DNA from 2 places in the Streptomyces vulcanius genome. Region 2 is predicted to be linked to the other one. Evidence: riboswitches for the same ligand, from Rfam matches in the RefSeq annotation. Region 2 holds a riboswitch; the other holds the start of a gene.

Region 1 (11,599 bases), on a different contig from region 2:
GAGGGCATCGTGGCGTACTCGAAGATCTGCACCCACGTCGGTTGCCCGATCTCCCTGTACGAGCAGCAGACGCACCACGTGCTGTGCCCCTGCCACCAGTCCACCTTCGACCTCTCCGACGGTGCCCGAGTGATCTTCGGCCCCGCCGGTCACGCCCTGCCGCAGCTGCGTATCGGCGTGAACGACGAGGGCTACCTCGAGGCGCTCGGCGACTTCGAAGAGCCCGTCGGTCCTGCTTTCTGGGAGCGCGGATGAGCACCAACGAGAACAACGAGCGGCGCGGCAAAGCGCCCGCCGGCGAGCGCGTCGCCGACTGGGCCGACGGCCGGCTGGGGATCTACTCCCTCGCCAAGGCCAACATGCGCAAGATCTTCCCCGACCACTGGTCGTTCATGTTGGGCGAGGTCTGCCTCTACAGCTTCATCATCATCATCCTGACGGGTGTGTACCTGACGCTGTTCTTCCACCCGTCGATGAACGAGGTGGAGTACCACGGCAGCTACATCCCGCTCCAGGGACAGCTGATGTCCGAGGCGTTCAGCTCGACCCTGCACATCTCCTTCGACGTGCGCGGCGGTCTGCTCATCCGGCAGATCCACCACTGGGCGGCGCTGATCTTCCTCGCCGGCATGTTCGTGCACATGATGCGCGTGTTCTTCACGGGCGCGTTCCGCAAGCCGCGTGAGATCAACTGGCTGTTCGGCTTCCTGCTGTTCGTCCTGGGCATGTTCACCGGCTTCACCGGTTACTCGCTCCCGGACGACCTGCTCTCCGGCACCGGCGTCCGCTTCACCCAGGGCGCCATCCTGTCGATGCCGATCGTCGGCACGTACATCTCGATGTTCCTGTTCGGCGGGGAGTTCCCGGGCCACGACTTCGTGGCGCGGTTCTACTCGATCCACATCCTGCTGCTGCCGGGCATCATGCTCGGTCTCGTGGTCGGCCACCTGATCCTGGTCTTCTACCACAAGCACACGCAGTTCGCGGGCCCCGGCAAGACCAACAAGAACGTCGTCGGCATGCCGCTGCTGCCGGTCTACATGGCCAAGGCCGGAGGCTTCTTCTTCCTGGTCTTCGGTGTCATCGCGGTCATCGCCGGCATCGCGCAGATCAACCCGATCTGGGCCATGGGCCCCTACCGTCCGGACCAGGTGTCCACCGGCGCCCAGCCCGACTGGTACATGGGCTTCGCCGAGGGTCTGATCCGTTTCATGCCGGGCTGGGAGGTCAACATCTGGGGCCACACCCTGGTCCTCGGTGTGTTCATCCCGCTGGTCCTCTTCGGTGTCGTCCTCGCCGCGTTCGCCCTCTACCCCTTCATCGAGTCGTGGGTCACGGGCGACAAGCGCGAGCACCACATCCTGGACCGTCCGCGCAACGCCCCCACGCGCACCGCGTTGGGAGTCGCCTGGGTCACGATGTACATGATCACCCTGGTGGGCGGCGGCAACGACCTGTGGGCCACGCACTTCCATCTGTCGATCAACTCGATCACCTGGTTCGTCCGGATCTTCTTCTTCGTCGGACCGGTCATCGCGTACGTCATCACCAAGCGGATCTGTCTCGGCCTCCAGCGCCGCGACCGGGACAAGGTGCTGCACGGCCGGGAGACCGGCACCATCAAGCGCCTGCCGCACGGTGAGTTCATCGAGATCCACGAGCCGCTCAGCCAGGAGCAGCTGCACACCCTCACGGCTCACGAGCAGTACGAGCCGGCCGCGATCGGTCCGGCGGTCGACGAGAACGGCGTCGAGCGCAAGATCAAGCGTTCCGAGAAGCTGCGCGCCAAGGTCAGCGACGCGTACTTCGGCGAGGACCAGCAGATCCCGAAGCCGACCGTGGAGGAGTACAAGGAGATCACGAGCGGCCACGGCCACCACTGATCGCTGAGGCGTCGCCACGCCCCGCACGAAGGGCCCCGTCCGCTGTTCGGACGGGGCCCTTCGCCGTGTCCCCTGGCTGGATAGGGTGGGGGCATCCTGTCCTTTTCGAGGTACGACACCCAGGAGCGGCTATGAGCGCTGTGACCCCCGCTGGAGGCGACACCGCGGCGGGCCGTTCCTGGCCCGACGTGCTGAACGCCCTGCTGTACGGCCGCGACCAGAGCGCCGAGGCCACGGGGTGGGCGATGGACCGGATCATGCGCGGCGAGGCGACGGACGCTCAGATCGCCGGGTTCGTGGTGGCCCTGCGGGCCAAGGGCGAGACCGTCGAGGAGATCAACGGACTCGTGCGGACCATGTACGAGCACGCCAACGTGATCGAGGTGCCCGGCCGGACGGTGGACATCGTCGGCACCGGCGGCGACGGCGCCAAGACCGTCAACATCTCCACCATGTCGGCGATCGTCGTCGCCGGCGCGGGCGCCACGGTCGTCAAGCACGGCAACCGGGCCGCGTCCTCCGCCTCCGGCGCCTCGGACGTCCTGGAGAAGCTCGGGGTCAACCTGGAGCTGACCCCGGCACGGGTGGCCGAGGTGGCCCAGGAGGCCGGGATCACCTTCTGCTTCGCGGTGAAGTTCCACCCGGCGCTGCGCCACGCGGGTGCCGCCCGCGGCCAGCTGGGCATCCGCACGGTGTTCAACATCCTCGGCCCGCTGACCAACCCCGCCCGGGTGCGGGCCCAGGCGGTCGGGGTCGCGGACCCGCGCATGGCGCCGGTCGTCGCGGGCGTCTTCGCCGAGCGCGGCAACTCCTCGCTGGTCTTCCGGGGTGACGACGGCCTCGACGAGCTGACCACCACCGCCACCTCCCGGGTGTGGGTCGTACGCGACGGCAAGGTCACCGAGGAGACCTTCGACCCGCGTGACGTCGGCCTCGAACTGGTCCCGGTGGAGGCCCTGCGGGGCGGGGACCCGTCGTTCAACGCCGAGGTCGCCCGTCGACTCCTGGACGGCGAGACGGGCCCGGTCCGGGACGCCGTCCTGCTGAACTCGGCGGCGGCCCTGGTGGCCCTGGAGCCGGGCTCCGGGACCCTCGCGGAGCAGATCCGCGCCGGCATGGACCGGGCGGCGGAGTCGATCGACTCGGGCGCCGCCAAGCGGGCCCTGGACCGCTGGGTCGCCGCCAGCAACGCGTAACCGTCGCCGGTGCGGTCCCGCGATCCGGACACGGGTTGCGGGACCGCGATCACTTCACGTACGTTCCTGTACCAGGTCATGAGTGACAGTCATGAGGCCCCGGCCGACTGTCCGGCAACCCTCCGTCCGTGGCGGGGTGCCCCGGGTGAAGACCAGGCCGTAGGCAGTGAGGTCTACGGCAAGCGCGGACCCCTCGCACGCCAGGGGTCCTGGTCTCGAGGGAGTCTTCCGTGAGCAAGCGAATGCGATAGGGCGTAGAGCCCCGCCTCCGCACATCCCTTTTCTCCTTGCTGCCTTTCCTCTCACGGGAGCTTTGTCATGTCCGTCTCCACCGCTGTCTCCAACGCTGCCTCCGCCCAGGACATTTGTGCGCCTCTGCCCGTTCTCGGCCGGGATGTCACCGTGCCGCTGGTCACCGGCGGTGAGGTGACCTACGCGGCGCTCGACTACGCGGCCAGCGCCCCCGCCCTCCAGCGGGTCTGGGACGACGTCGCGGCCTACGCGCCGTACTACGGCAGCGTCCACCGGGGCGCCGGCTACCTCTCGCAGCTCTCCACGGACCTCTTCGAGAACGCCCGCAAGACCGTCGCCGAGTTCCTCGACTGCCGCGCGGACGACCAACTGGTCTTCACCCGCTCCACCACGGACTCCCTGAACCTCCTGGCCGCCGCCCTCCCCGCCGGCTGCCAGGTCTTCGTCTTCGAGACCGAGCACCACGCCTCCCTGCTCCCCTGGACGGACGCCCGGGTCACCTACCTCGACGCCCCGCGCACCCCGGCGCAGGCCGTGGCGACCCTGGAGCAGGCCCTCGCCGCCCGCGACCCGCACGGACCGGCCCTGGTCTGCGTCACCGGCGCCTCGAACGTCACCGGCGAGCTGTGGCCCGTACGCGAGCTCGCGGCGGCAGCGCACGCGCACGGCGCCCGGATCGTCCTGGACGCCGCCCAGCTGGCCCCCCACCACCCGGTGAGCGTCCGTGACCTGGACGTCGACTGGGTCGCCTTCTCCGGCCACAAGCTGTACGCCCCCTTCGGCTCCGGAGTCCTGGCCGGCCGCGCCGACTGGCTGCAGGCCGCCGAGCCCTACCTCGCGGGCGGCGGGGCCAGCCGCCGGGTCACCCGGCGCGAGGACGGGGGAGTGGCCGTGGAGTGGCACGAGAGCGCCGCCCGCCACGAGGCCGGCTCCCCGAACGTCATCGGCGTCTACTCCATCGCGTCGGCCTGCAAGGCCCTCACGGAGGCCGGCTTCGACACGCTGGTCGCCCGGGAGCGGTACCTGATCGAGAAGGTGCGGGCGGGCCTGGCCGAGGTCCCGGAGGTGCGGATCCTCTCCCTCTTCGGCGACGACGCCCCGCGCGTCGGCGTGATCTCCTTCGTCGTCGACGGCTGGAACAGCTCCCACTTCGCCGCGGCCCTCTCCGCCGAGTACGGCATCGGCGTCCGCGACGGCCTCTTCTGCGCCCACCCCCTGGTCCGCACCCTCCTCGGCACCGCCCCCGAGTCCCAGGGCGACTGCGGGGCCCCCGAGGCGGCGCCGGGAGAGAAGTCCCTCAACGCCATCCGGGTCAGCTTCGGCGCCGGCACCCCCGACGAGCACGTCGACCGCTTCGTGACCGCGGTGCGCGAACTGGTCACCGACGGTGCGAAGTGGACGTATCGCACGGAGGACGGCCGATGCGTACCGGCCGTCTGACGGACTGACGTCTACCTCTGCCGATACGCTCCCCTCGGCAGCTGTACGGAGGGCAGGGGGAGCACGGAGTGCGGGAGCTGCACGAGACGGATCCTCGGACCATCGGTCCCTACACGGTCCTGGGCAGGCTCGGGTCCGGCGGCATGGGCGAGGTGTATCTCGCCGAGGCGCGCGGCGGGCTGCGGCTCGCCGTGAAGGTGGTGCGGTCCGAACACGCGGAGGACCGTACCTTCCGCGCGCGCTTCAGACACGAGGTGCGGGCCGCGCAGAGCGTCGGCGGGGCGGGGACCTACACCGCCAGGGTCGTGGACGCCGACACCGGCGCCGTACGGCCGTGGATGGCCACCGAGTTCGTGGAGGGGCCGAACCTGCGGGACGCGGTCCTCGACGGCGGGCCCCTGCCGGGGGACGCGGTACGGCTCCTCGCGGCGGCGCTCGGCGAGGCACTGGCCGCGATCCACGCCAAGGGGCTGGTGCACCGGGACCTCAAGCCCTCGAACATCCTGCTGGCGGCGGACGGCCCCCGGGTCATCGACTTCGGGATCGTCCGGGCCCTGGAGGGGACGGCGCTGACCCGGACCGGGGTGGTCGTCGGGTCGGTCGGCTATGTCTCGTCGGAGCAGATCCGCAACGGCGCCCATGTGGGGCCGGCCTGTGACGTCTTCTCGCTGGGCGCGGTCCTCGCGTACGCGGCCGGCGGACGGGAACCGTTCGGCGAGGGACAGGACTCGGTCGTCCTGCTGCGGATCCTGACCGGGGACGTCGATCTGTCCGCCGTACCGGAGCGGGATCTGCCGCTGGTGGAGTCGTGTCTGCGGGACGACCCCGGCGCACGGCCGACGCCCGCGGACGTGGTCGCGGCCGCGGGCCACACCGCGCGCTCCCTGCGGGAGGGCCTGCGGGCCGGCTGGTACGCCACCGACGCCCCGGCGGCGCCCGGGGCCCCGGACGGCGACGAGCGCTGGATGCCGGAACAGGGCTCACGGGAGCGGGAGAGCCGGGTCGAGTACGTGGCGCCCATGACGGCGGCCGACTTACCGACGGTCGTGGAGACCTCGCCACGGCCGCCCTCGCGGCGGCGGCTGCTGGGCCTCCTGGGCGGCGGCGCGGGGGTCGTGGCGGCCGGGGGCCTCGGCGGATGGCTGCTGCTGGACTCCTCGGACGGCACGGTCCGGGTCACGGCCGGCCCCACCCCCTCCGCGGCGTCGGGAACGCCCCGAGTGGGCTGGCAGTACAAGGTCCAGGGGCTGGGCGGGAAGCGCGGGCCCTGCGCCGCGCTGTCGCCCGACGGGAAGCGTCTGTACGTGGGCGGTACGGACGGCTCGCTGCACGCCGTGGGTCTGGACGGACTGAACGTCTGGCAGACCGGGCTGGGCGGGGAGGTCATGCCCCCGCTCGCCACCGCCGACGGCGTCTACTGTCTGCTGTTCGACGGGCAGGAGGGCGCCTCGAAACTCTGCGCGCTCAGCCATGCCGGGAAGGTGCGCTGGACCAAGCCGCTCGCCGCGGCCAACAGCCAGTTCCCGGTGGCCTCGGGCCGGCTGGTCCTGGTGTCGTACGGCGAGAGCTCGAACGCGGGCGGGGTGCGGGCGTACGCCCCCGACGGCAGCGTGCGGTGGAGCACGTCCACCGGGGCGGCGCCCACCAGCGAGCCCATGGTCGCGGACGGCGTGGTGTACGTCGGCACCTTCGGGGACGAGGTACGGGCCCTGGACGCGGCGAACGGGAAGCGGCTGTGGACCGCGCAGGCGGGCCCCGACACCGGGCGGCCCACGCGGGTCGCGGACGCGCTGGTGGTCGGCTCCGGCGGCGAGCAGACGCTGCACGGCCTCGGGCTGACCGGCGCGCGGCGGTGGCAGAAGTCCGACAACCAGCTGGGCGGTGGCCGCTACCTCACCTGGGTGGCCTTCGGCGGCCTCGCCGTCACCGCGAGCGACTACCAGCTCGTGGCCCTGCGCCCCGCCGACGGATCGACGGCCTGGACCCTCCAGCTCGCGGGCGAGGGCATCCAGTACAGCGATCCCACGGTCTCGGGCGGCACCGTCTACCTGCGCAAGGGCTCGATGCTCTACGGCGTGAACCGCCGGGGCAGGCAGACCTGGCAGCAGCGCGCCGAGGGCGGAGCGGCCATCGGCACCCAGAGCCCGGTCGTCCACGGGAACCGCATCTACGTCGCCACCGCCGACGGCATCACCGCCCTCGCCCTGAAGAAGTCCTAGCTGTCGAGGCCGATCGCGAAGGCCGCCTCGAGATCGTGCTGGGAGTAGGTGCGGAACGCGACGTGGGTGTCCGTGCCCTCGACGCCCGGGATCTTGCTGATGCTGCCCGGGATGACCTCCGCGAGGTCCTCGTGCTGCTTCACCCGCACCATGGCGATCAGGTCGTAGGTGCCCGTGACGGAGAAGACCTCACTGACACTGTCCAGCGCGGCGATCCGCTCCGCGATCTCGGGGATCCGGTCCACGCTGGTCTTGATCAGGACGATCGCGGTGATCACGGCTGGTTCTCTCCCTCGGGGGCCGGAGCTGGGGCGGCCCTCACTCTAGTCGCAGGACGAAAACCGGCCCACGCGCAGCAGAGGCCGAGGCCGAAGCCCAGCAGGTGGGCCAGGTACGCCACCCCGGGCCCCTGCGCGGCCTGCCGCAGCGCGACCCACTGGAGGGCCGCCCAGAACGGGAGGACGACCCACGCCGGGAACCGCAGCGGCAGGAAGAGCAGGAACGGCAGGAGACTGGTCACGCGCGCCCGGGGAAACAGGTACAGGAACGCACCGAGGATCGCGGAGATCGCCCCGGAGGCGCCCACCAGGGACTGCGGGGAGCCGGCGTGGGCGGCGGCGTACCCCAGCAGGGCGAGGTAGCCGCAGCCGAGGTAGAAGAGCGTGAACCGGATCCGGCCCATCCGGTCCTCGGTCATCGCCCCGAACACGTAGAGGAAGAGCATGTTGCCCAGCAGGTGCACCCAGCTGCCGTGGACGAAGAGAGCCGTGGCCGGGGTCAGGGCGGCCCGTGCCGACCCCGCGAAGAGCTCGGCGGGCACGACACCCCAGTGGCGGAAGTAGGCCCGCTGCGCGGCGAGCAGCTCGGCGCCGGTGCCGTACGACGGATTGAGGCCCGAGGCCGGACCGATCACGAAGACCAGGCAGCACAGGACGATCAGCCCGTACGTCACGGGCGCCGAGGGTCTTTTGCCGGTCATGGGTACAGAGCATGACGTAACAGGACAGAGGAGGGCGGGGCGCCTCGCCGCCGTGAACGGATGGGCGGCGAGTACGCGCCAGGCCGTAGGGTTACGAGCCACACGCTGCGGGTAGTCCGGGGCGTCACGGGCGCTGGAAACGCGAGAACAGCAAGAACCACGCCAAAACGAGAGAAAGAGGCGGACAGCCACGATGACGGTTCCCCTGCCGACCGCCACCACCCGGTGGCGCTGCGCCCTCTGCGGCAACCTCACCCGGTTCGACGTGACGCGCTCGTCGAAGGTCGTCGAGTACGTCCACCTCGACCTGGCCGGTGAGCCCAAGGTGGAGGAGCGCGAGGTGGTCAGTGAGACCATCGAGTCGGTGCGGTGCCGCTGGTGCAACGCCGTGGATCAGGTGGAACTCGTCGATCGGCCGGGCGCCGGCTCCTGACGGGAGCGGGGCCCGCACAGGTATTGGGGTGTGACGGATGGTGGAGAGCGCAGGCGGGGGGCCGGGCGACGGCGCCGCTGAGATGCTCGACCGTCCGCTGCCCGACGGTGTGCGCCGCCGGGTCGTACAGATCGTCTCGGACGGCTTCGGCGGGCTGACCGTCGCTGAGCTGCCCGCGCAGCTGCGGCAGTACGCCCGGTTCGCCCCGAACCGCAGGGCGAAGTTCGCGGGCACCGCGATGGCGGCCGCGCTGGAGACCGATCCGCTGTTCCGGCAGCGCATCGCCGAGAAGTTCAGAGAGGTCCAGCCGGAGCTGTCCGGCGCCCTGGACTCCGGCTCGCCGACCCCGGCCGCGGATCCGCTCGACGTGGCGGCCGCGGCCTATGTGCTGCGCCCCACCGGCTGGGTCAAGCTGGTGACGGCGGCCGGCGAGGAGGCCCAGCGGGCGGACGCCGAGCGGGCCGACGAGGAGAGCCGGGCGGAGCTGGAGCGGCTGCGTCAGGAGCTCGACCGAGCGCGTGAGCAGACCCGCGCCGACGGGGAGCGGCTGCGCGCCGAGCTGGACACCGTGAAGAAGGAAGCGGAGTCGCTGCACCGCAAACTGCGCTCGGCGCTCAACGACGTCAAGCGCGGGGAGGCCGCGCTGCGCAAGGTGCAGACCGAGATCGAGACCGTACGCGCCGAGGGGCAGGCCCAGGTGTCGGCCGCCGAGAGCGAGTCGCGGCGGCTGAAGGGGCGGCTCACGGAGACCGAGGCCGCCCTGGAAGCCGCCCGGCGTGCGGCGCGCGAGGGGCGCAGCGTCGAGGACATGCGGGTGCGGCTGCTCCTGGACACCGTACTCGACGCGGCGCAGGGGCTGCGGCGCGAACTGGCGCTGCCCCCGGTGTCGGTGCGGCCGGCGGAGACCGTCGACGCGGTCGAACCGGGGCGCATGACCCCCAAGGACATCGCCGCACGCGCCCTGTCGGAGCATGATCCGGCCATTCTCGACCAGTTGCTCGCGCTACCTCAGGCGCATCTCGTGGTAGACGGCTACAACGTCACCAAGACCGGCTATCCGCAGATGCCGCTGGAGAAACAGCGGCTGCGCCTCCTCGGCCAGCTCTCCGCGCTCGCCGCGCAGACCGGCGCCGAGGTCACCTGTGTCTTCGACGGGGCCGAACTCGTCGCTCCGGTGCTGCTGGCGCCGCCGCGCGGGGTGCGGGTGCTGTTCTCCAAGCCGGGTGTCACGGCCGACGAGCTGATCCGCCAGCTGGTGCGCGCGGAGCCGCCGGGCCGGCCGGTGATCGTCGCCTCGACGGACCGCGAGGTCGCCGACGGCATCGCGAAGGCGGGCGCCCGGCCTGTCGCTTCCGCGGTACTTCTGAAGCGCCTGTCCTGAAGCATTCCCCGATGTCGAAGTTGCAGGTTTAATGCCCGAATTAGCGTGAATCGTCACGCAACGTAGCGTCAATCGAGCATCACCGCATGTGAGTTGAATGCAAATACTGCGTTGCGTAACCGGATTTTTTCGGCTGGGGATTTGAACTGATCACGGCGAGGTCACTAAGGTCTGGTGCTCGAACCTCCACACGGGTGATCACTCAAAAGAAGGAGCCCGTCTCCGTGGCGTCCCATCGTCGACCGAAGCAGCCGAGTCGCACACGCGTGACCGTGCTGACCACCGCAGCCGCCGCTGCCGTCGTGCTGAGCTCCCAGGCCGCCAACGCGGCGCCGAGCGAGAAGCTCACCAAGGACGAGGTCAAGGCCAAGGTCGACAAGCTCTACGAAGAGACCGAGCAGGCCACCGAGAAGCTCAACGGGGCCGAGGAGAAGCAGGAGAAGCTCCAGAAGGAGATCTCCACCATCCAGGACAACGTGGCCCGGGGCCAGGCGGAGCTCAACGAGCTGCGCGACTCCATGGGCCTGGCGGCCGCCGCGCAGTACCGCACCGGCAGCATCGACTCCTCCCTCCAGCTCTTCCTGTCGTCGAACCCGGACGACTACCTGGACAAGGCCTCCACGGCCGACCAGCTCAGCGCCCAGCAGGTCGAGGCGCTGAAGAAGATCCAGGACAAGCAGCGCGAACTCGCGCAGGAGCGCGCCGAGGCCTCCGACAAGCTCAAGGACCTCGCCGCCACCCGCACCGAACTGGCCAAGCAGAAGAAGGCCGTCCAGACGAAGCTCTCCGAGGCGCGGGAGACGTACAACACGCTGACCGCCAAGGAGAAGCAGGAGATCGCCGACGAGCAGGACCGCGCCAACCGGTCCTCCACCGAGCGCGTCGACCTCGGCAACACCGGCTCCGCCTCCGGCCGCGCCGCCGCGGCCTTCTCCGCCGCCCAGTCCAAGATCGGCGTGCCGTACGTCTACGGCGCCACGGGCCCGTCCTCCTTCGACTGCTCGGGCCTCACCTCCTGGGCCTACGGGCAGGCCGGCGTCGGCATACCGCGCACCTCGGAGTCGCAGGCCACCATCGGCACGAAGATCTACTCCGCGAGCCAGCTCCAGGTCGGCGACCTCGTCTTCTTCTTCAACGACCTGCACCACGTCGGCCTCTACGCGGGCAACGGCCAGATCCTGCACGCCCCGCGCACCGGCACCGTCGTCCGCTACGAGTCGATGAGCACGATCGGCGGCCCGTTCATGTTCGGCGTCCGCGTCTGACGGTCCGACGCGTCAGACCCGTCCGGCGTCCTCAAGATCAGGACACGACACCGCCCGAACGGGCGAATTGCAGCAACTCGAAGTGACCCCGCGCCCCGCCGGTGACCTGCGTCAGCGGCGGGGCGTCACTCTGCGTGCCGCAAAGAGGTCTTTGGTCACCCCCCGGACACGGGGCTACTGTCTGCCGCGTTTCGTCAGCCAGTGGAAGGAGCGCGGCTTCCCGTGGGGTCCCATCGCCGACTTGCACCGTCCGGGTCCGACCGGGGCGCCGGCCGCGCCCTGTGCGCGCTGTCCGCAGCGGCCGTCGCACTCGGCGCCCTGTCCGCCGTACCCGCCGCGGCGGCGCCGCACGACGACACCCGGGCCGAGGTGGACCGCCTCTACGACGAGGCCGAGCAGGCCACCGAGGCCTTCAACAAGGCCGGCGAACGCGTCGGCACGCTGCGCCGCGAGGTCGGCGGCGCGCAGGACCGGATCGCCCGGCAGCAGGCCCGCATCAACGAGCTGCGCGAGGAACTCGGTTCGCTGGCCGGCGCCCAGTACCGCTCCGG
Region 2 (11,599 bases):
CCCTGCTCGGCGAACTCGCTCAGCAGGCCCGCCTGGCGGACCAGGATGTCCATGTCGTCGGTGACGGTGGAGGCGACGAGGGTGGTGGTGCCGTGGGCGCGGTGCGTGCGGATGGCTGTTTCGATGTCGTCCGCGGTGCCGGAGAAGGAGGCTCCGCCGCCGCCGTGGTTGTGGATGTCGACGAAGCCGGGGAGCAGCCAGCCGTTGAGGTTGACCACCTCGGCGGTTCCCTGCGGGGCTTCGGCCGCGATTTTGGTGCCGTCGATCGTGAGGCGGCCGTCGGTCACCGTGCCGGTCGGCAGTACGAGTTTTGCGCCGGTGAGTACCTGCGGGTGCGTCGTGGTCTTTTGCGCAGTTCCCCGCGCCCCTGGGGGGGTGGCCATCAGGGTGTTACCTCCATGCTGTCGGTGTGGTTGAGGAGATCCCAGGCCAGGAGGCCGGCGCCGCGGCAGCCTGCTGTGTCGCCCAGGGTTGCCGGGACGATGGCCGGGAGCTTCTGGAAGGTGATGCGGCTGCGGACGGCGTCCCGGAGCGGTGCGAACAGGGTTTCCCCCGCCTCCGCGAGGCCGCCGCCGATGACGAGGACGCGCGGGTCCAGCAGGGTGAGCGCGGTGACCAGGCCGTCGGCCAGGGCGTCCACGGCCTCCTGCCAGACCCGGACGGCGTTCGGGTCCCCGGACGTGACGGCCTTCGCGCAGTCCGCCGCGTCCGCCTCCGGATCACCGCAGGCCGCCGCCCACGCCGCGCTCACCGCCGCCGCCGACGCGAACCGCTCCAGACAGCCGCGCTGCCCGCAGGGACACAGGGCCCCGCCGGGCCGTACGACGACATGGCCGATCTCGCCCGCGGAGCCGTGCGCGCCCGCCTCCACCCGGCCGTCCACGCCGATCGCGCCCGCGATGCCGGTGCCCAGCGCGACGAACAGGAACCGGTCCGCGCCCCGGCCCGCGCCGACGCGCCCCTCGGCGAGGCCGCCGGTGCGCACGTCGTGGCCGAGGGCCACCGGGACGCCGAGGGCGGCGGTCAGCAGGTCGCGCAGCGGTACGTCCCGCCAGCCCAGGTTGGCCGCGTAGACGGCGACGCCGGCCGCGTCGTCGACGATGCCCGGTACGGCGACCCCGGCCGCGGCAGCCGGTCCGCCGAGGTACTGGACGCCGTACGCGCGCAGCTCGGCGGCGAAGTCGAGGATGCCGGCGACCACGGCGTCCGGGCCGCGCTCGCGGCCGGTGGGGCGGCGGTCCTGGTGCAGCAGGGTGCCGTCGGCCCCGACCAGTGCGGCCTTCATCCCGGTGCCGCCCACGTCGAGGGCGATGACATGTCTCACGGGAACAGTGTGACCCCCGGAACCGCGAGAGGTCTAGTCCACTTACGTGTCTTGGGGGTACCGTGCCGCCCCAAGAGACACATAAGAGGTCTAGTCCTCTTATGTGGTGTGGACCTTACTGACCTACTCCGAATACGGACCCATTGGCATGAGCAATCATTTGTCCATCATTCGGACAGGTTCCGCGCTGGGTATGGCCGCGCTCCTGTCCGGATGCGGACTGACCGGACTGACCGAGGGGTCCGGGCACGTCACCCTCAGACTCGTCGCCGCCGACTACGGCGACAGCGACGCCAACAGCAGCAAGAAGTACTGGGGCGAGCTGGTCGACGCGTACGAGAAGGACCACCCGGACGTCACCGTCGACGTCTCCGTCTACTCGTGGAACGACGTCGACGCCAAGGTGAAGGCGATGGTCGACGCGGGCAGTCCGCCCGACATGGCACAGATCGGCGCCTACTCCGACTACGCGGCGGCCGACCAGCTGTACAAGGCCGACGAACTGCTCTCCGTCACCGTCCAGGCCGACTTCGTACGGCAGCTCGCCGAGGCGGGCAAGGTGCGGAGCATCCAGTACGGCATGCCGTTCGCCTCCTCCACGCGGCTGCTGTTCTACAACAAGACCCTGTTCGCCGAGGCCGGCCTCACCCCGCCGACCACCTGGGCCGAACTCGCCCAGGACGCGCGGGTGCTCAAGGACAAGGGCGTGAAGTACCCCTACGCCCTCCCCCTCGGGCCCGAGGAGGCCCAGGCCGAGGCCATGCAGTGGCTGCTCAGCGGCGGGGGCGGCTACACACCGCAGACCCTCAGCAGCTACAGCATCGACTCCCCCGAGAACATCGACACGTTCGGCTGGCTCAAGGACAAGCTGGTCGACAAGGGCCTGACCGGGCCGGTCGCGCCGGGCAAACTCAACCGGGCCGCCGCGTTCGCCGCGTTCACCGCCGGTGAGGTCGGCATGCTGAACGGCCACCCGTCCCTCATGAAGGCGGCCCAGCAGAAGGGCGTGAAGTTCGGCATGGTCCCGATGCCCGGGCGCAGCGAGCCCGGCAAGATCGCCATGGGCGTCGCCGACTGGATGATGGCCTTCCGGAAGAACGGCCACGCCAAGCAGATCGGCGACTTCCTCGACTTCGTCTACAGCGACGAGAACGTGCTCGACTTCTCCCGGGAGTACGACCTGCTGCCGGCCACCGCCTCCGCCTCCCAGGTCATGAGCACGACCAAGGAGGACGCCGACCTCAAGCCGTTCCTGGAGGAACTCCCGCTCTCCGAGACGTACCCCGTCGGACGGACCTCCTGGGCGCAGGTCAGCGCACTGATCAAGAAGCAGATCGGCCAGGCCGTCGCCCCGGGCGGCGACCCCGCCACCGTGCTGGGCGACCTCCAGACGGCGGCCGGGAAGGCGGACATCGCCGCCGGGGACTGAGCGGGTGTCAGTGGCCGGAGGTACCGTGCGGTCCATGCAGGAACAGCTGGGGGCGAGGGAGCAGGCGGTCCTCGCCCTGGAGCGCCGGGGCTTCTCCGGCCCCGGCGCCAAGGAACGAGCGATCCGCGAGGAACTGGACCTCTCCCCGTTCCACTACTACCAACTCCTCAACGCCCTCCTCGACGACCCGAGGGCCCTGGCCCACGACCCGGTGACGGTGAACAGGCTGAGAAGGGTGCGGGAGTCCCGTCGGGGGGAGCGTTGAGGGGTGCCCGATCGCTAGGGTCGAGACATGGGCACCCCCACCACCCCCGCCGGCCGTGAGGCACTCGACGCGATCCTCGCCGATCCCTCCCACACCCTGATCGCCCTCGACTTCGACGGCACCCTCGCACCCATCGTCGAGAACCCCGAGGACGCCAGGGCCCACCCCGACGCCCTCCCCGCGCTCACCGCCCTCGCCCCGAAGGTCGCCGCCGTCGCGGTGATCACCGGGCGCCCCGCCGAGGTCGCCGTACGCAACGCCGGCTTCGCCGGAGCCGGGGCGAAGGGCCTCGACCACCTCACCGTCCTCGGCCACTACGGCGCCGAACGCTGGGACGCCCGCACAGGCGCCGTCACCGCCCCACCCCCGCACCCCGGCATCGCGGCCGTCCGCACCGAGCTGTCCGCCCTCCTCGACGGGCAGGACCCCGGTGTGTGGGTCGAGGAGAAGGGCGGCCGGGCCGTCGCCGTCCACACCCGCCGCGCCACCGCACCCCAGGCCGCCTTCGACGCCCTCCGCGGCCCCCTCACCGACCTCGCCACCCGTCACGGCCTGATCGTCGAACCGGGCCGGCTGGTCCTGGAGCTGCGCCCGCCGGGCATGGACAAGGGAGTGGCGCTGCTGGACCACGTCCGCGAGACCGGCGCCCGGAGCGTCCTCTACGCCGGCGACGACCTCGGCGACCTCCCGGCCTTCGCCGCCGTCGAGAAGCTCCGCGAGGACGGCGTCCCCGGCCTGCTCGTGTGCAGCGGCAGCAACGAGGTCACCGAGGTGTCCGCCCGCGCCGACCTCGTCGTGGACGGCCCCGCCGGCGTCGTGGGACTGCTGCGGGAGCTGGCCGCTCAGCTCGCCTGAGGGCCCGGAAGATCCTGGAGGGCCTCCAGCTGCTCCAGGAACCAGCGGGCCGGAGGGAGTGCCGTCGCAGCCGCCGCCAGCTTCTCGGTGCGCTCGGCGCGCTCCTCCGGCTTCATGGTGAGGCCCTCGTGCAGGGCGCGGGCGGTCTCCAGGATGTCGTACGGGTTGACGACGAGCGCGTCCTCGCGGAGTTCCCAGTACGCGCCGGCCTCCCGGGACAGCACCAGCGCGCAGCCCTCGTCGGAGACGACCGGGACCTCCTTGGCGACCAGGTTCATGCCGTCCCGGACCGGGTTGACCAGGGCGACGTCCGCGAGGCGGTAGGCGGCGAGGGAGCGGGCGAAGTCGTCCTCCAGGTGCAGGACGACCGGGGTCCAGCCGGGGGTGCCGTACGTCTCGTTGATCTCGGTCGCCACCCGCCGTACCTCCGCCATGTAGTCGCGGTAGACGGCCAGGTCCTGGCGGGAGGGGTAGGCGAAGGCCACGTGGACGACGCGCTCGCGCCACTCGGGGTGGTCCACCAGCAGCTGCCCGTAGGCCAGCAGGCCCCGCACGATGTTCTTGGACAGCTCGGTACGGTCGACCCGGACGATCGTCTTCCGGTCGCCCTCGCCGCCGATCTCCTCGCGGAGGGCGGCCATCCGCTCCTCGACGTCCGGCCGGTGCGAGCGCTCGCGCAGGAAGTCGGCGTCGGCACCGAGTCCGTGCACGCCGACCTGCGTCTTGCCCGCACTGTCGGCGAACTCGGCGCAGCACGCGGTGAACGCGTCCGCCCAGCGCCGGGTGAGGAAGCCCAGACGGTCCGCGCCCAGCATGCCGTGCAGGAGCCGCTCGCGGATGTCCTGGGGGAGCAGCGCGAAGTAGTCCACCGGCGCCCACGGTGTGTGGGAGAAGTGGCCGATGCGCAGGTCGGGGCGGAGCTCGCGGAGCATCCCCGGCACCAGGCACAGGTGGTAGTCCTGGACGAGGACCGCCGCGCCCTGCGCCGCCTCCTCCGCGAGACCCTCCGCGAACGCGCGGTTGTACGTCTCGTACGACGCCCACTGGCGCCGGAACTCCGCGTCGAAGACGGGCTCCAGCGGGGTCTGGTAGAGGAGGTGGTGGATGAACCAGAGCACGGAGTTCGCGATGCCGTTGTAGGCGTCGGCGTGGATGTCCGCCGGGATGGGCAGCATGCGCACGCCCTCCTCGCCGACCCCGCGCCGGACCGCCTCCCGGTCGCCGTCGGACAGCGCCGAGCAGACCCAGAGGGCGCCCGCGTCCGGTCCGATCGCCGACAGGCCGGAGACCAGCCCGCCGCCGCCGCGTTTCGCGCGCAGCGAGCCGTCCTCCCGCACCTCGTACGAGACCGGGCCGCGGTTCGACGCGACCAGCACCTGAGCAGCTCCACCGGTGGTAGCCATAGCCCTCAACCTAGCCCGGTCCGGAAACGCTCAAACGTACGGTCGCGGTGTGTGGAGGGCCCGTATACGGCCCGTTCACCGTGTTACGCGACCTTGCGCGACGCGTACTCCGCGATCTCCGCCATCGGCGGCCGTTCCTCCGTGTCCACCGAGTAGGTGCGCGGCTCGAAGCCGTCCGAGCCGCGTTCGAACTGGGTGAGGGCGGGGCGGACGAGATGGCCGCGGGCCAGCCGGAGCTGGGCGGTGCGGTAGATCGCCGCGGCCATCCGGCCGAGCGCCTGTCCGTCCTGGTGGCGGTGCTTGCGCACACCGACGTCGACCTGGGCGAGGGCGTTCAGCCCCACCAGGTGCAGCGCGTCGACCAGCATCCCCAGCTCCACGCCGTACCCGACCGGGAACGGCAGCTGCTCCAGCAGGCTGCGGCGGGCCGCGTACTCGCCGCCCAGCGGCTGCACGAAGCCGGCCAGCTGCGGCCAGTGCATGTTGAGCAGCGGGCGGGCCATCAGCTCGGTGACCCGGCCGCCCTGGCCCGCCGCGCCGGCGAGCGGACGGTCGTACATGCCCTTGACGAGGGCCACGCCCGGGTCGGTGAGCAGCGGGCCGACGATGCCCGAGACGAAGTCCGAGGAGAACTCCCGCAGATCGGCGTCGATGAAGCAGACGATGTCCCCGCGCGTGACGAGCAGGGAGCGCCACAGCACCTCGCCCTTGCCGGGCACGGCCGGGAGGCGGGGCAGGATCGTGTCGCGGTGGACGACCCGGGCCCCGGCCGCCGCCGCGACCGCGGCCGTACGGTCGGTCGACCCGGAGTCGACGACGATCAGCTCGTCGACCAGCGGTACCTGCTGCATGAGGTCGTGACGGATGACGGCGACGATGTCACCGACCGTCTCCTCCTCGTTCAGCGCGGGCAGCACGACGGACACCGACTGGCCCGTGGCGCGCTTGGCGGCGAGTATCCGGTGCAGCGGGCGGTCGGTCAGGGACCAGGAGCGGGTCGTCAGCCAGCGCTCGGCTTCTTCCAGCACAGTCTGCGGCTCCTCACATCTCGCGGTACAACGCGTGTACATCTCGCGGTTCGGACGACTATCTCAACTGTGGTGGCCTTCGGTTACAGTCTTGAACAACGCGGATGACCATCGCATGTCCGGGGTCGTTCAGCGTTCAATGAGATCAACAACTTCATACCGCTCATCCAGAGGGGCAGAGGGACACGGCCCGATGAAGCCCCGGCAACCCTCCAGCCGGTCTGACCACGTAGATGTGGTGAGGCTCCCGGCTCGGGAAGGTGCCAAATCCGTCTCACGGCGAGGTGCGTCGTGAGGAAGATGAGGAGAAAGGGCCTCCCCTCACATGGCTGCGCAGACTGTTGCAACCGACTCCACGAAGACCGTCGACCTTGGTCCCGCCGCGGCGCTGAGCTGCCGGGAGTGCGGGCACCGCGTCCCCCTCGGGCCCCTCTTCGCCTGCGAGGAGTGTTTCGGCCCCCTTGAGATCGCGTACGACTTCTCCGCCTACGAAACGGAGGAGCTCCGCAAGCGCATCGAGGCGGGACCCGCGAACATCTGGCGTTACGCGCCGCTGCTGCCCGTCCCGGCGGACGTGGCGGACAAGCCCAACATCAACCCCGGCTGGACCCAGCTCGTCAAGGCCGACAACCTCGCCCGTGAACTCGGCGTCGACTCCGGCAAGCTCTTCGTGAAGGACGACTCCGGCAACCCGACCCACTCCTTCAAGGACCGGGTCGTCGCCCAGGCCATCGAGGCCGCCCGCGCGTTCGGGTTCACGACGCTGTCGTGCTCCTCGACCGGCAACCTCGCCGGCGCGGTCGGCGCCGCCGCCGCCCGGGCCGGCTTCCGCTCCTGCGTGTTCATCCCGCACGACCTGGAGCAGGGCAAGGTCGTCATGGCCGCCGTCTACGGCGGTGAACTCGTCGGCATCGAGGGCAACTACGACGACGTCAACCGCTTCTGCTCCGAGCTCATCGGCGACTCGGCGGGCGAGGGCTGGGGCTTCGTCAACGTCAACCTGCGGCCGTACTACGCGGAGGGGTCCAAGACCCTGGCGTACGAGATCTGCGAGCAGCTCGGCTGGCGGATCCCGGACCAGCTGGTCGTGCCGATCGCCTCCGGCTCCCAGCTCACGAAGATCGACAAGGGTCTGCAGGAGCTGATCAAGCTCGGGCTGGTCGAGGACCGGCCGTACAAGATCTTCGGCGCGCAGGCGGAGGGGTGCTCCCCGGTGTCCGTCGCGTACAAGGCGGGGCACGACGTGGTCCGCCCGCAGAAGCCGAACACCATCGCCAAGTCCCTGGCCATCGGCAACCCGGCGGACGGTCCGTACGTGCTCGACATCGCGCGGCGCACGGGCGGGGCCGTGGAGGACGTCACGGACGAGCAGATCGTCGACGCGATCAAGCTGCTCGCCCGGACGGAGGGCATCTTCGCCGAGACCGCCGGCGGGGTAACCGTGGGGGTCACTCGCAAGTTGATCGAGAACGGTCTGCTGGACCCGACGAAGACCACGGTCGTCCTGAACACCGGCGACGGCCTGAAGACCCTGGACGCGGTGGCCGGTACCGGCCTCACCGCGACGATCCGCCCGAACCTCGACTCCTTCCGAGAGGCTGGCCTCGCATCATGAGCGTCAACGTCCGCATCCCCACCATCCTGCGCACCTACACCGGCGGCGCGGCCGAGGTGACGGCCGAGGGCGCGACCCTCGGCGAGGTCATCGCCGACCTGGAGAAGAACCACACGGGCATCGCCGCCCGGGTCCTGGACGACCAGGGCAAGCTGCGGCGGTTCGTCAACGTGTACGTCAACGACGACGACGTCCGCTTCGAGCAGGGACTGGACACGGCGACTCCGGACGGCGCCGGCGTCTCGATCATCCCGGCTGTCGCGGGCGGCTGATCCCTGGATTACTACCCGCCGGTAGTAACCGTCGGTAACAGTGATTACCGAGCGTTCATCGAATTGCCCCCTCCGTGAGAGAAGCGGAGGGGGCAATTCAGTGAGGTTGAACGAGGTACAGTTGGGGAACCCGGTCCAGCACCCCGGTTCTGGCGCCTTTGATTTCTGCCTTACAGCCGACAAGAAGTAGCCAAAGTGCATGTCTCATGCGCGGCATTTGTGGCTTTTATGGGGCCCGACTTGCCCTGAATTCAGGCGAATTCTCGCCACATTCCGGATCCCGCGCGTCCAGAATTCTCGTCCGACTGACCTGTTGCAGACGGCAGTTGGACAGATACATTCGGCCGCGGTCGACGCGTTCCGGCGCACGCCCCCAACCAGCTGGGGGGTGAGGTCTGACCCGGATCCGCGAAGTGTGGATCTGTGCAAGGGCCAGTAATAGGGGAGTTAGGCATGGCTCAGGGCACCGTCAAATGGTTCAACGCGGAGAAGGGGTACGGCTTCATCGCGGTCGACGGTGGTGCGGATGTTTTCGTCCACTACAGCGCCATCCAGATGGACGGTTACCGCACCCTGGAAGAGGGTCAGCGGGTCGATTTCGAGATCTCGCAGGGCCAGAAGGGGCCGCAGGCGGACATGGTCCGGCTGGCGACCGGCTGAAGCACGCGCCGACTGACAGCGTCGTTCTTCTGTTCTTCACCGAAGGGCTCGTGCCTCCCGGGGCACGGGCCCTTCAGCATGCCCGGGTCCGGTCGCCCGGCGCCTCGCATCTGTGAGAGGCGCTTGCACTCGACCATGCCGAGTGCTAATCATTGGCGTTAGCACTCTGAAGGTGAGAGTGACAAAGAAGGACCGAGTCGGTGAGGCCCGCAGGCCAGGTGGGGCAAGGAACCACGGGGCATGCGAGCCGTCCGTCGCGGGCGCGGGCGCGGTCCGAAGGAATCACCCCCAGTCCTGGAGGGACCACTTCACATGGCCAAGATCATCGCGTTCGACGAGGAGGCGCGGCGCGGCCTCGAGCGCGGCATGAACCAGCTCGCGGACGCCGTGAAGGTGACGCTCGGCCCCAAGGGCCGCAACGTCGTCCTCGAGAAGAAGTGGGGCGCCCCCACGATCACCAACGATGGTGTCTCCATCGCCAAGGAGATCGAGCTCGAGGACCCGTACGAGAAGATCGGCGCCGAGCTGGTCAAGGAAGTCGCCAAGAAGACGGACGACGTCGCCGGTGACGGTACGACCACCGCGACGGTCCTCGCCCAGGCCCTGGTCAAGGAGGGCCTGCGCAACGTAGCCGCCGGCGCCAACCCCATGGCCCTCAAGCGCGGTATCGAGAAGGCCGTCGAGGCTGTCTCCGGTGCCCTGCTCGAGCAGGCGAAGGATGTCGAGACCAAGGAGCAGATCGCCTCCACGGCCTCCATCTCCGCCGCCGACACCCAGATCGGCGAGCTCATCGCCGAGGCGATGGACAAGGTGGGCAAGGAAGGCGTCATCACCGTCGAGGAGTCGCAGACCTTCGGTCTGGAGCTCGAGCTCACCGAGGGCATGCGCTTCGACAAGGGCTACATCTCGGCCTACTTCGCGACCGACATGGAGCGTATGGAGGCCGTCCTCGACGACCCGTACATCCTGATCGCGAACTCCAAGATCGCCAACGTCAAGGACCTGCTCCCGCTCCTGGAGAAGGTCATGCAGGGCGGCAAGCCGCTGCTGATCATCGCCGAGGACGTCGAGGGCGAGGCCCTGTCGACCCTGGTCGTCAACAAGATCCGCGGCACCTTCAAGTCCGTCGCGGTCAAGGCCCCGGGCTTCGGCGACCGCCGCAAGGCGATGCTGAACGACATCGCCATCCTCACCGGCGGCGAGGTCATCTCCGAGGAGGTCGGTCTCAAGCTCGAGAACACGACCCTGGACCTCCTGGGCAAGGCCCGCAAGGTCGTCATCACCAAGGACGAGACCACCATCGTCGACGGTGCCGGCTCCTCGGACCAGGTCGCCGGCCGGGTCAACCAGATCCGCGCCGAGATCGAGAACAGCGACTCGGACTACGACCGCGAGAAGCTCCAGGAGCGCCTGGCGAAGCTCGCGGGCGGCGTGGCCGTCATCAAGGCCGGTGCCGCCACCGAGGTGGAGCTCAAGGAGCGCAAGCACCGCATCGAGGACGCCGTCCGCAACGCGAAGGCGGCCGTCGAGGAGGGCATCGTCGCCGGTGGCGGCGTCGCGCTCATCCAGGCGTCCTCCGTCTTCGAGAAGCTGGACCTCGAAGGTGACGAGGCGACCGGCGCCAACGCCGTGCGCATCGCGCTCGAGGCCCCGCTGAAGCAGATCGCCATCAACGCCGGCCTCGAAGGCGGTGTCGTGGTGGAGAAGGTGCGCAACCTGACCCCCGGACACGGCCTGAACGCCGCGACCGGTGAGTACGTCGACCTGGTCAAGGAAGGCATCATCGACCCGGCGAAGGTCACGCGCTCTGCCCTGCAGAACGCCGCGTCCATCGCCGCGCTCTTCCTCACCACCGAGGCCGTCATCGCCGACAAGCCGGAGAAGGCCGCGGCCCCGGCCGGCGGCGGCATGCCCGGCGGTGACATGGACTTCTGAGCCTGATTTCCGGGCTCGGGTTTCCTACCGAGGGCGGTACTCCCTGCTGACGCGGGGGGTACCGCCCTCGGGCGTTGAAGGGCTCCGCGAGAAACCCTTCCAGAAACTCTTCGAGAAAAAATCCCGGCGATGTCGAGAACCCGTGGCCCGCTCCGTCCCCGGGGTGAACGCGACCACAATGGGGTCGCACCGGCACCGAGGAGAACCACCATGGCCAAGTACCTGCTGCTCAAGCACTACCGAGGCGCCCCGGCCGCGGTCAACGACGTCTCCATGGACAAGTGGACGCCGGAGGAGATCTCGGCCCACATCCAGTACATGAACGACTTCGCGGCCCGGCTGGAGACGACCGGCGAGTTCGTCGACGGCCAGGCGCTCGCCCCCGAGGGGACCTGGGTCCGCTACGACGGCGAGGGCCGCCCGCCCGTGACCGACGGCCCGTTCGCCGAGACCAAGGACCTCATCGCCGGCTGGATGGTGATCGACGTCGACAACTACGAGCGCGCCGTCGAGCTGGCCGGGGAACTGTCGGCCGCCCCCGGCGCGGGCGGCAAGCCGATCCACGAGTGGCTGGAGCTGCGCCCGTTCTACGGCGTGCAGCCCACGGTCACGGAGTGACCGCTGAGGTGAACGAGGTCCTGCTGAGGAGCCTCACGCCGAGCGTGCTCGGCATCCTCGTCCGCCGCGGAGCCGACTTCGCGGCGGCCGAGGACGCCGTGCAGGACGCGCTGGTCGAGGCGGTCCGCGTATGGCCGGCCGACCCTCCGCGGGATGCGAAGGGCTGGCTGGTCACCGTGGCCTGGCGCAAGTTCC

Evidence for each region. A riboswitch is a leader RNA that binds a small molecule or an ion and turns the genes downstream of it on or off. The one in region 2 is predicted to bind S-adenosylmethionine.
Region 1: another riboswitch for S-adenosylmethionine. It lies ahead of ACFPIH_RS05440 (aminotransferase class V-fold PLP-dependent enzyme); the one in region 2 lies ahead of thrC (threonine synthase).

The regions. Positions count from the first base shown of each region.
Region 1 is NZ_JBHSFK010000003.1:152,122-163,720, forward strand. Features, by position in the region: gene qcrA (cytochrome bc1 complex Rieske iron-sulfur subunit) at 1-255, shown strand, start outside; gene qcrB (cytochrome bc1 complex cytochrome b subunit) at 252-1,883, shown strand; gene trpD (anthranilate phosphoribosyltransferase) at 2,015-3,079, shown strand; SAM riboswitch class IV at 3,154-3,270, shown strand; gene ACFPIH_RS05440 (aminotransferase class V-fold PLP-dependent enzyme) at 3,398-4,771, shown strand; gene ACFPIH_RS05445 (protein kinase domain-containing protein) at 4,840-6,990, shown strand; gene ACFPIH_RS05450 (Lrp/AsnC family transcriptional regulator) at 6,987-7,268, opposite strand; gene ACFPIH_RS05455 (rhomboid family intramembrane serine protease) at 7,265-7,969, opposite strand; gene ACFPIH_RS05460 (hypothetical protein) at 8,163-8,402, shown strand; gene ACFPIH_RS05465 (NYN domain-containing protein) at 8,440-9,783, shown strand; gene ACFPIH_RS05470 (C40 family peptidase) at 10,008-11,048, shown strand; gene ACFPIH_RS05475 (C40 family peptidase) at 11,271-11,599, shown strand, end outside.
Region 2 is NZ_JBHSFK010000038.1:67,355-78,953, reverse strand. Features, by position in the region: gene nagA (N-acetylglucosamine-6-phosphate deacetylase) at 1-383, opposite strand, end outside; gene ACFPIH_RS41785 (ROK family protein) at 383-1,324, opposite strand; gene ACFPIH_RS41780 (extracellular solute-binding protein) at 1,473-2,753, shown strand; gene ACFPIH_RS41775 (DUF3263 domain-containing protein) at 2,788-3,018, shown strand; gene otsB (trehalose-phosphatase) at 3,046-3,873, shown strand; gene ACFPIH_RS41765 (alpha,alpha-trehalose-phosphate synthase (UDP-forming)) at 3,861-5,276, opposite strand; gene ACFPIH_RS41760 (glucosyl-3-phosphoglycerate synthase) at 5,360-6,304, opposite strand; SAM riboswitch class I at 6,465-6,611, shown strand; gene thrC (threonine synthase) at 6,630-7,919, shown strand; gene ACFPIH_RS41750 (MoaD/ThiS family protein) at 7,916-8,191, shown strand; gene ACFPIH_RS41745 (cold-shock protein) at 8,645-8,851, shown strand; gene groL (chaperonin GroEL) at 9,164-10,786, shown strand; gene ACFPIH_RS41735 (YciI family protein) at 10,997-11,404, shown strand; gene ACFPIH_RS41730 (RNA polymerase sigma factor) at 11,413-11,599, shown strand, end outside.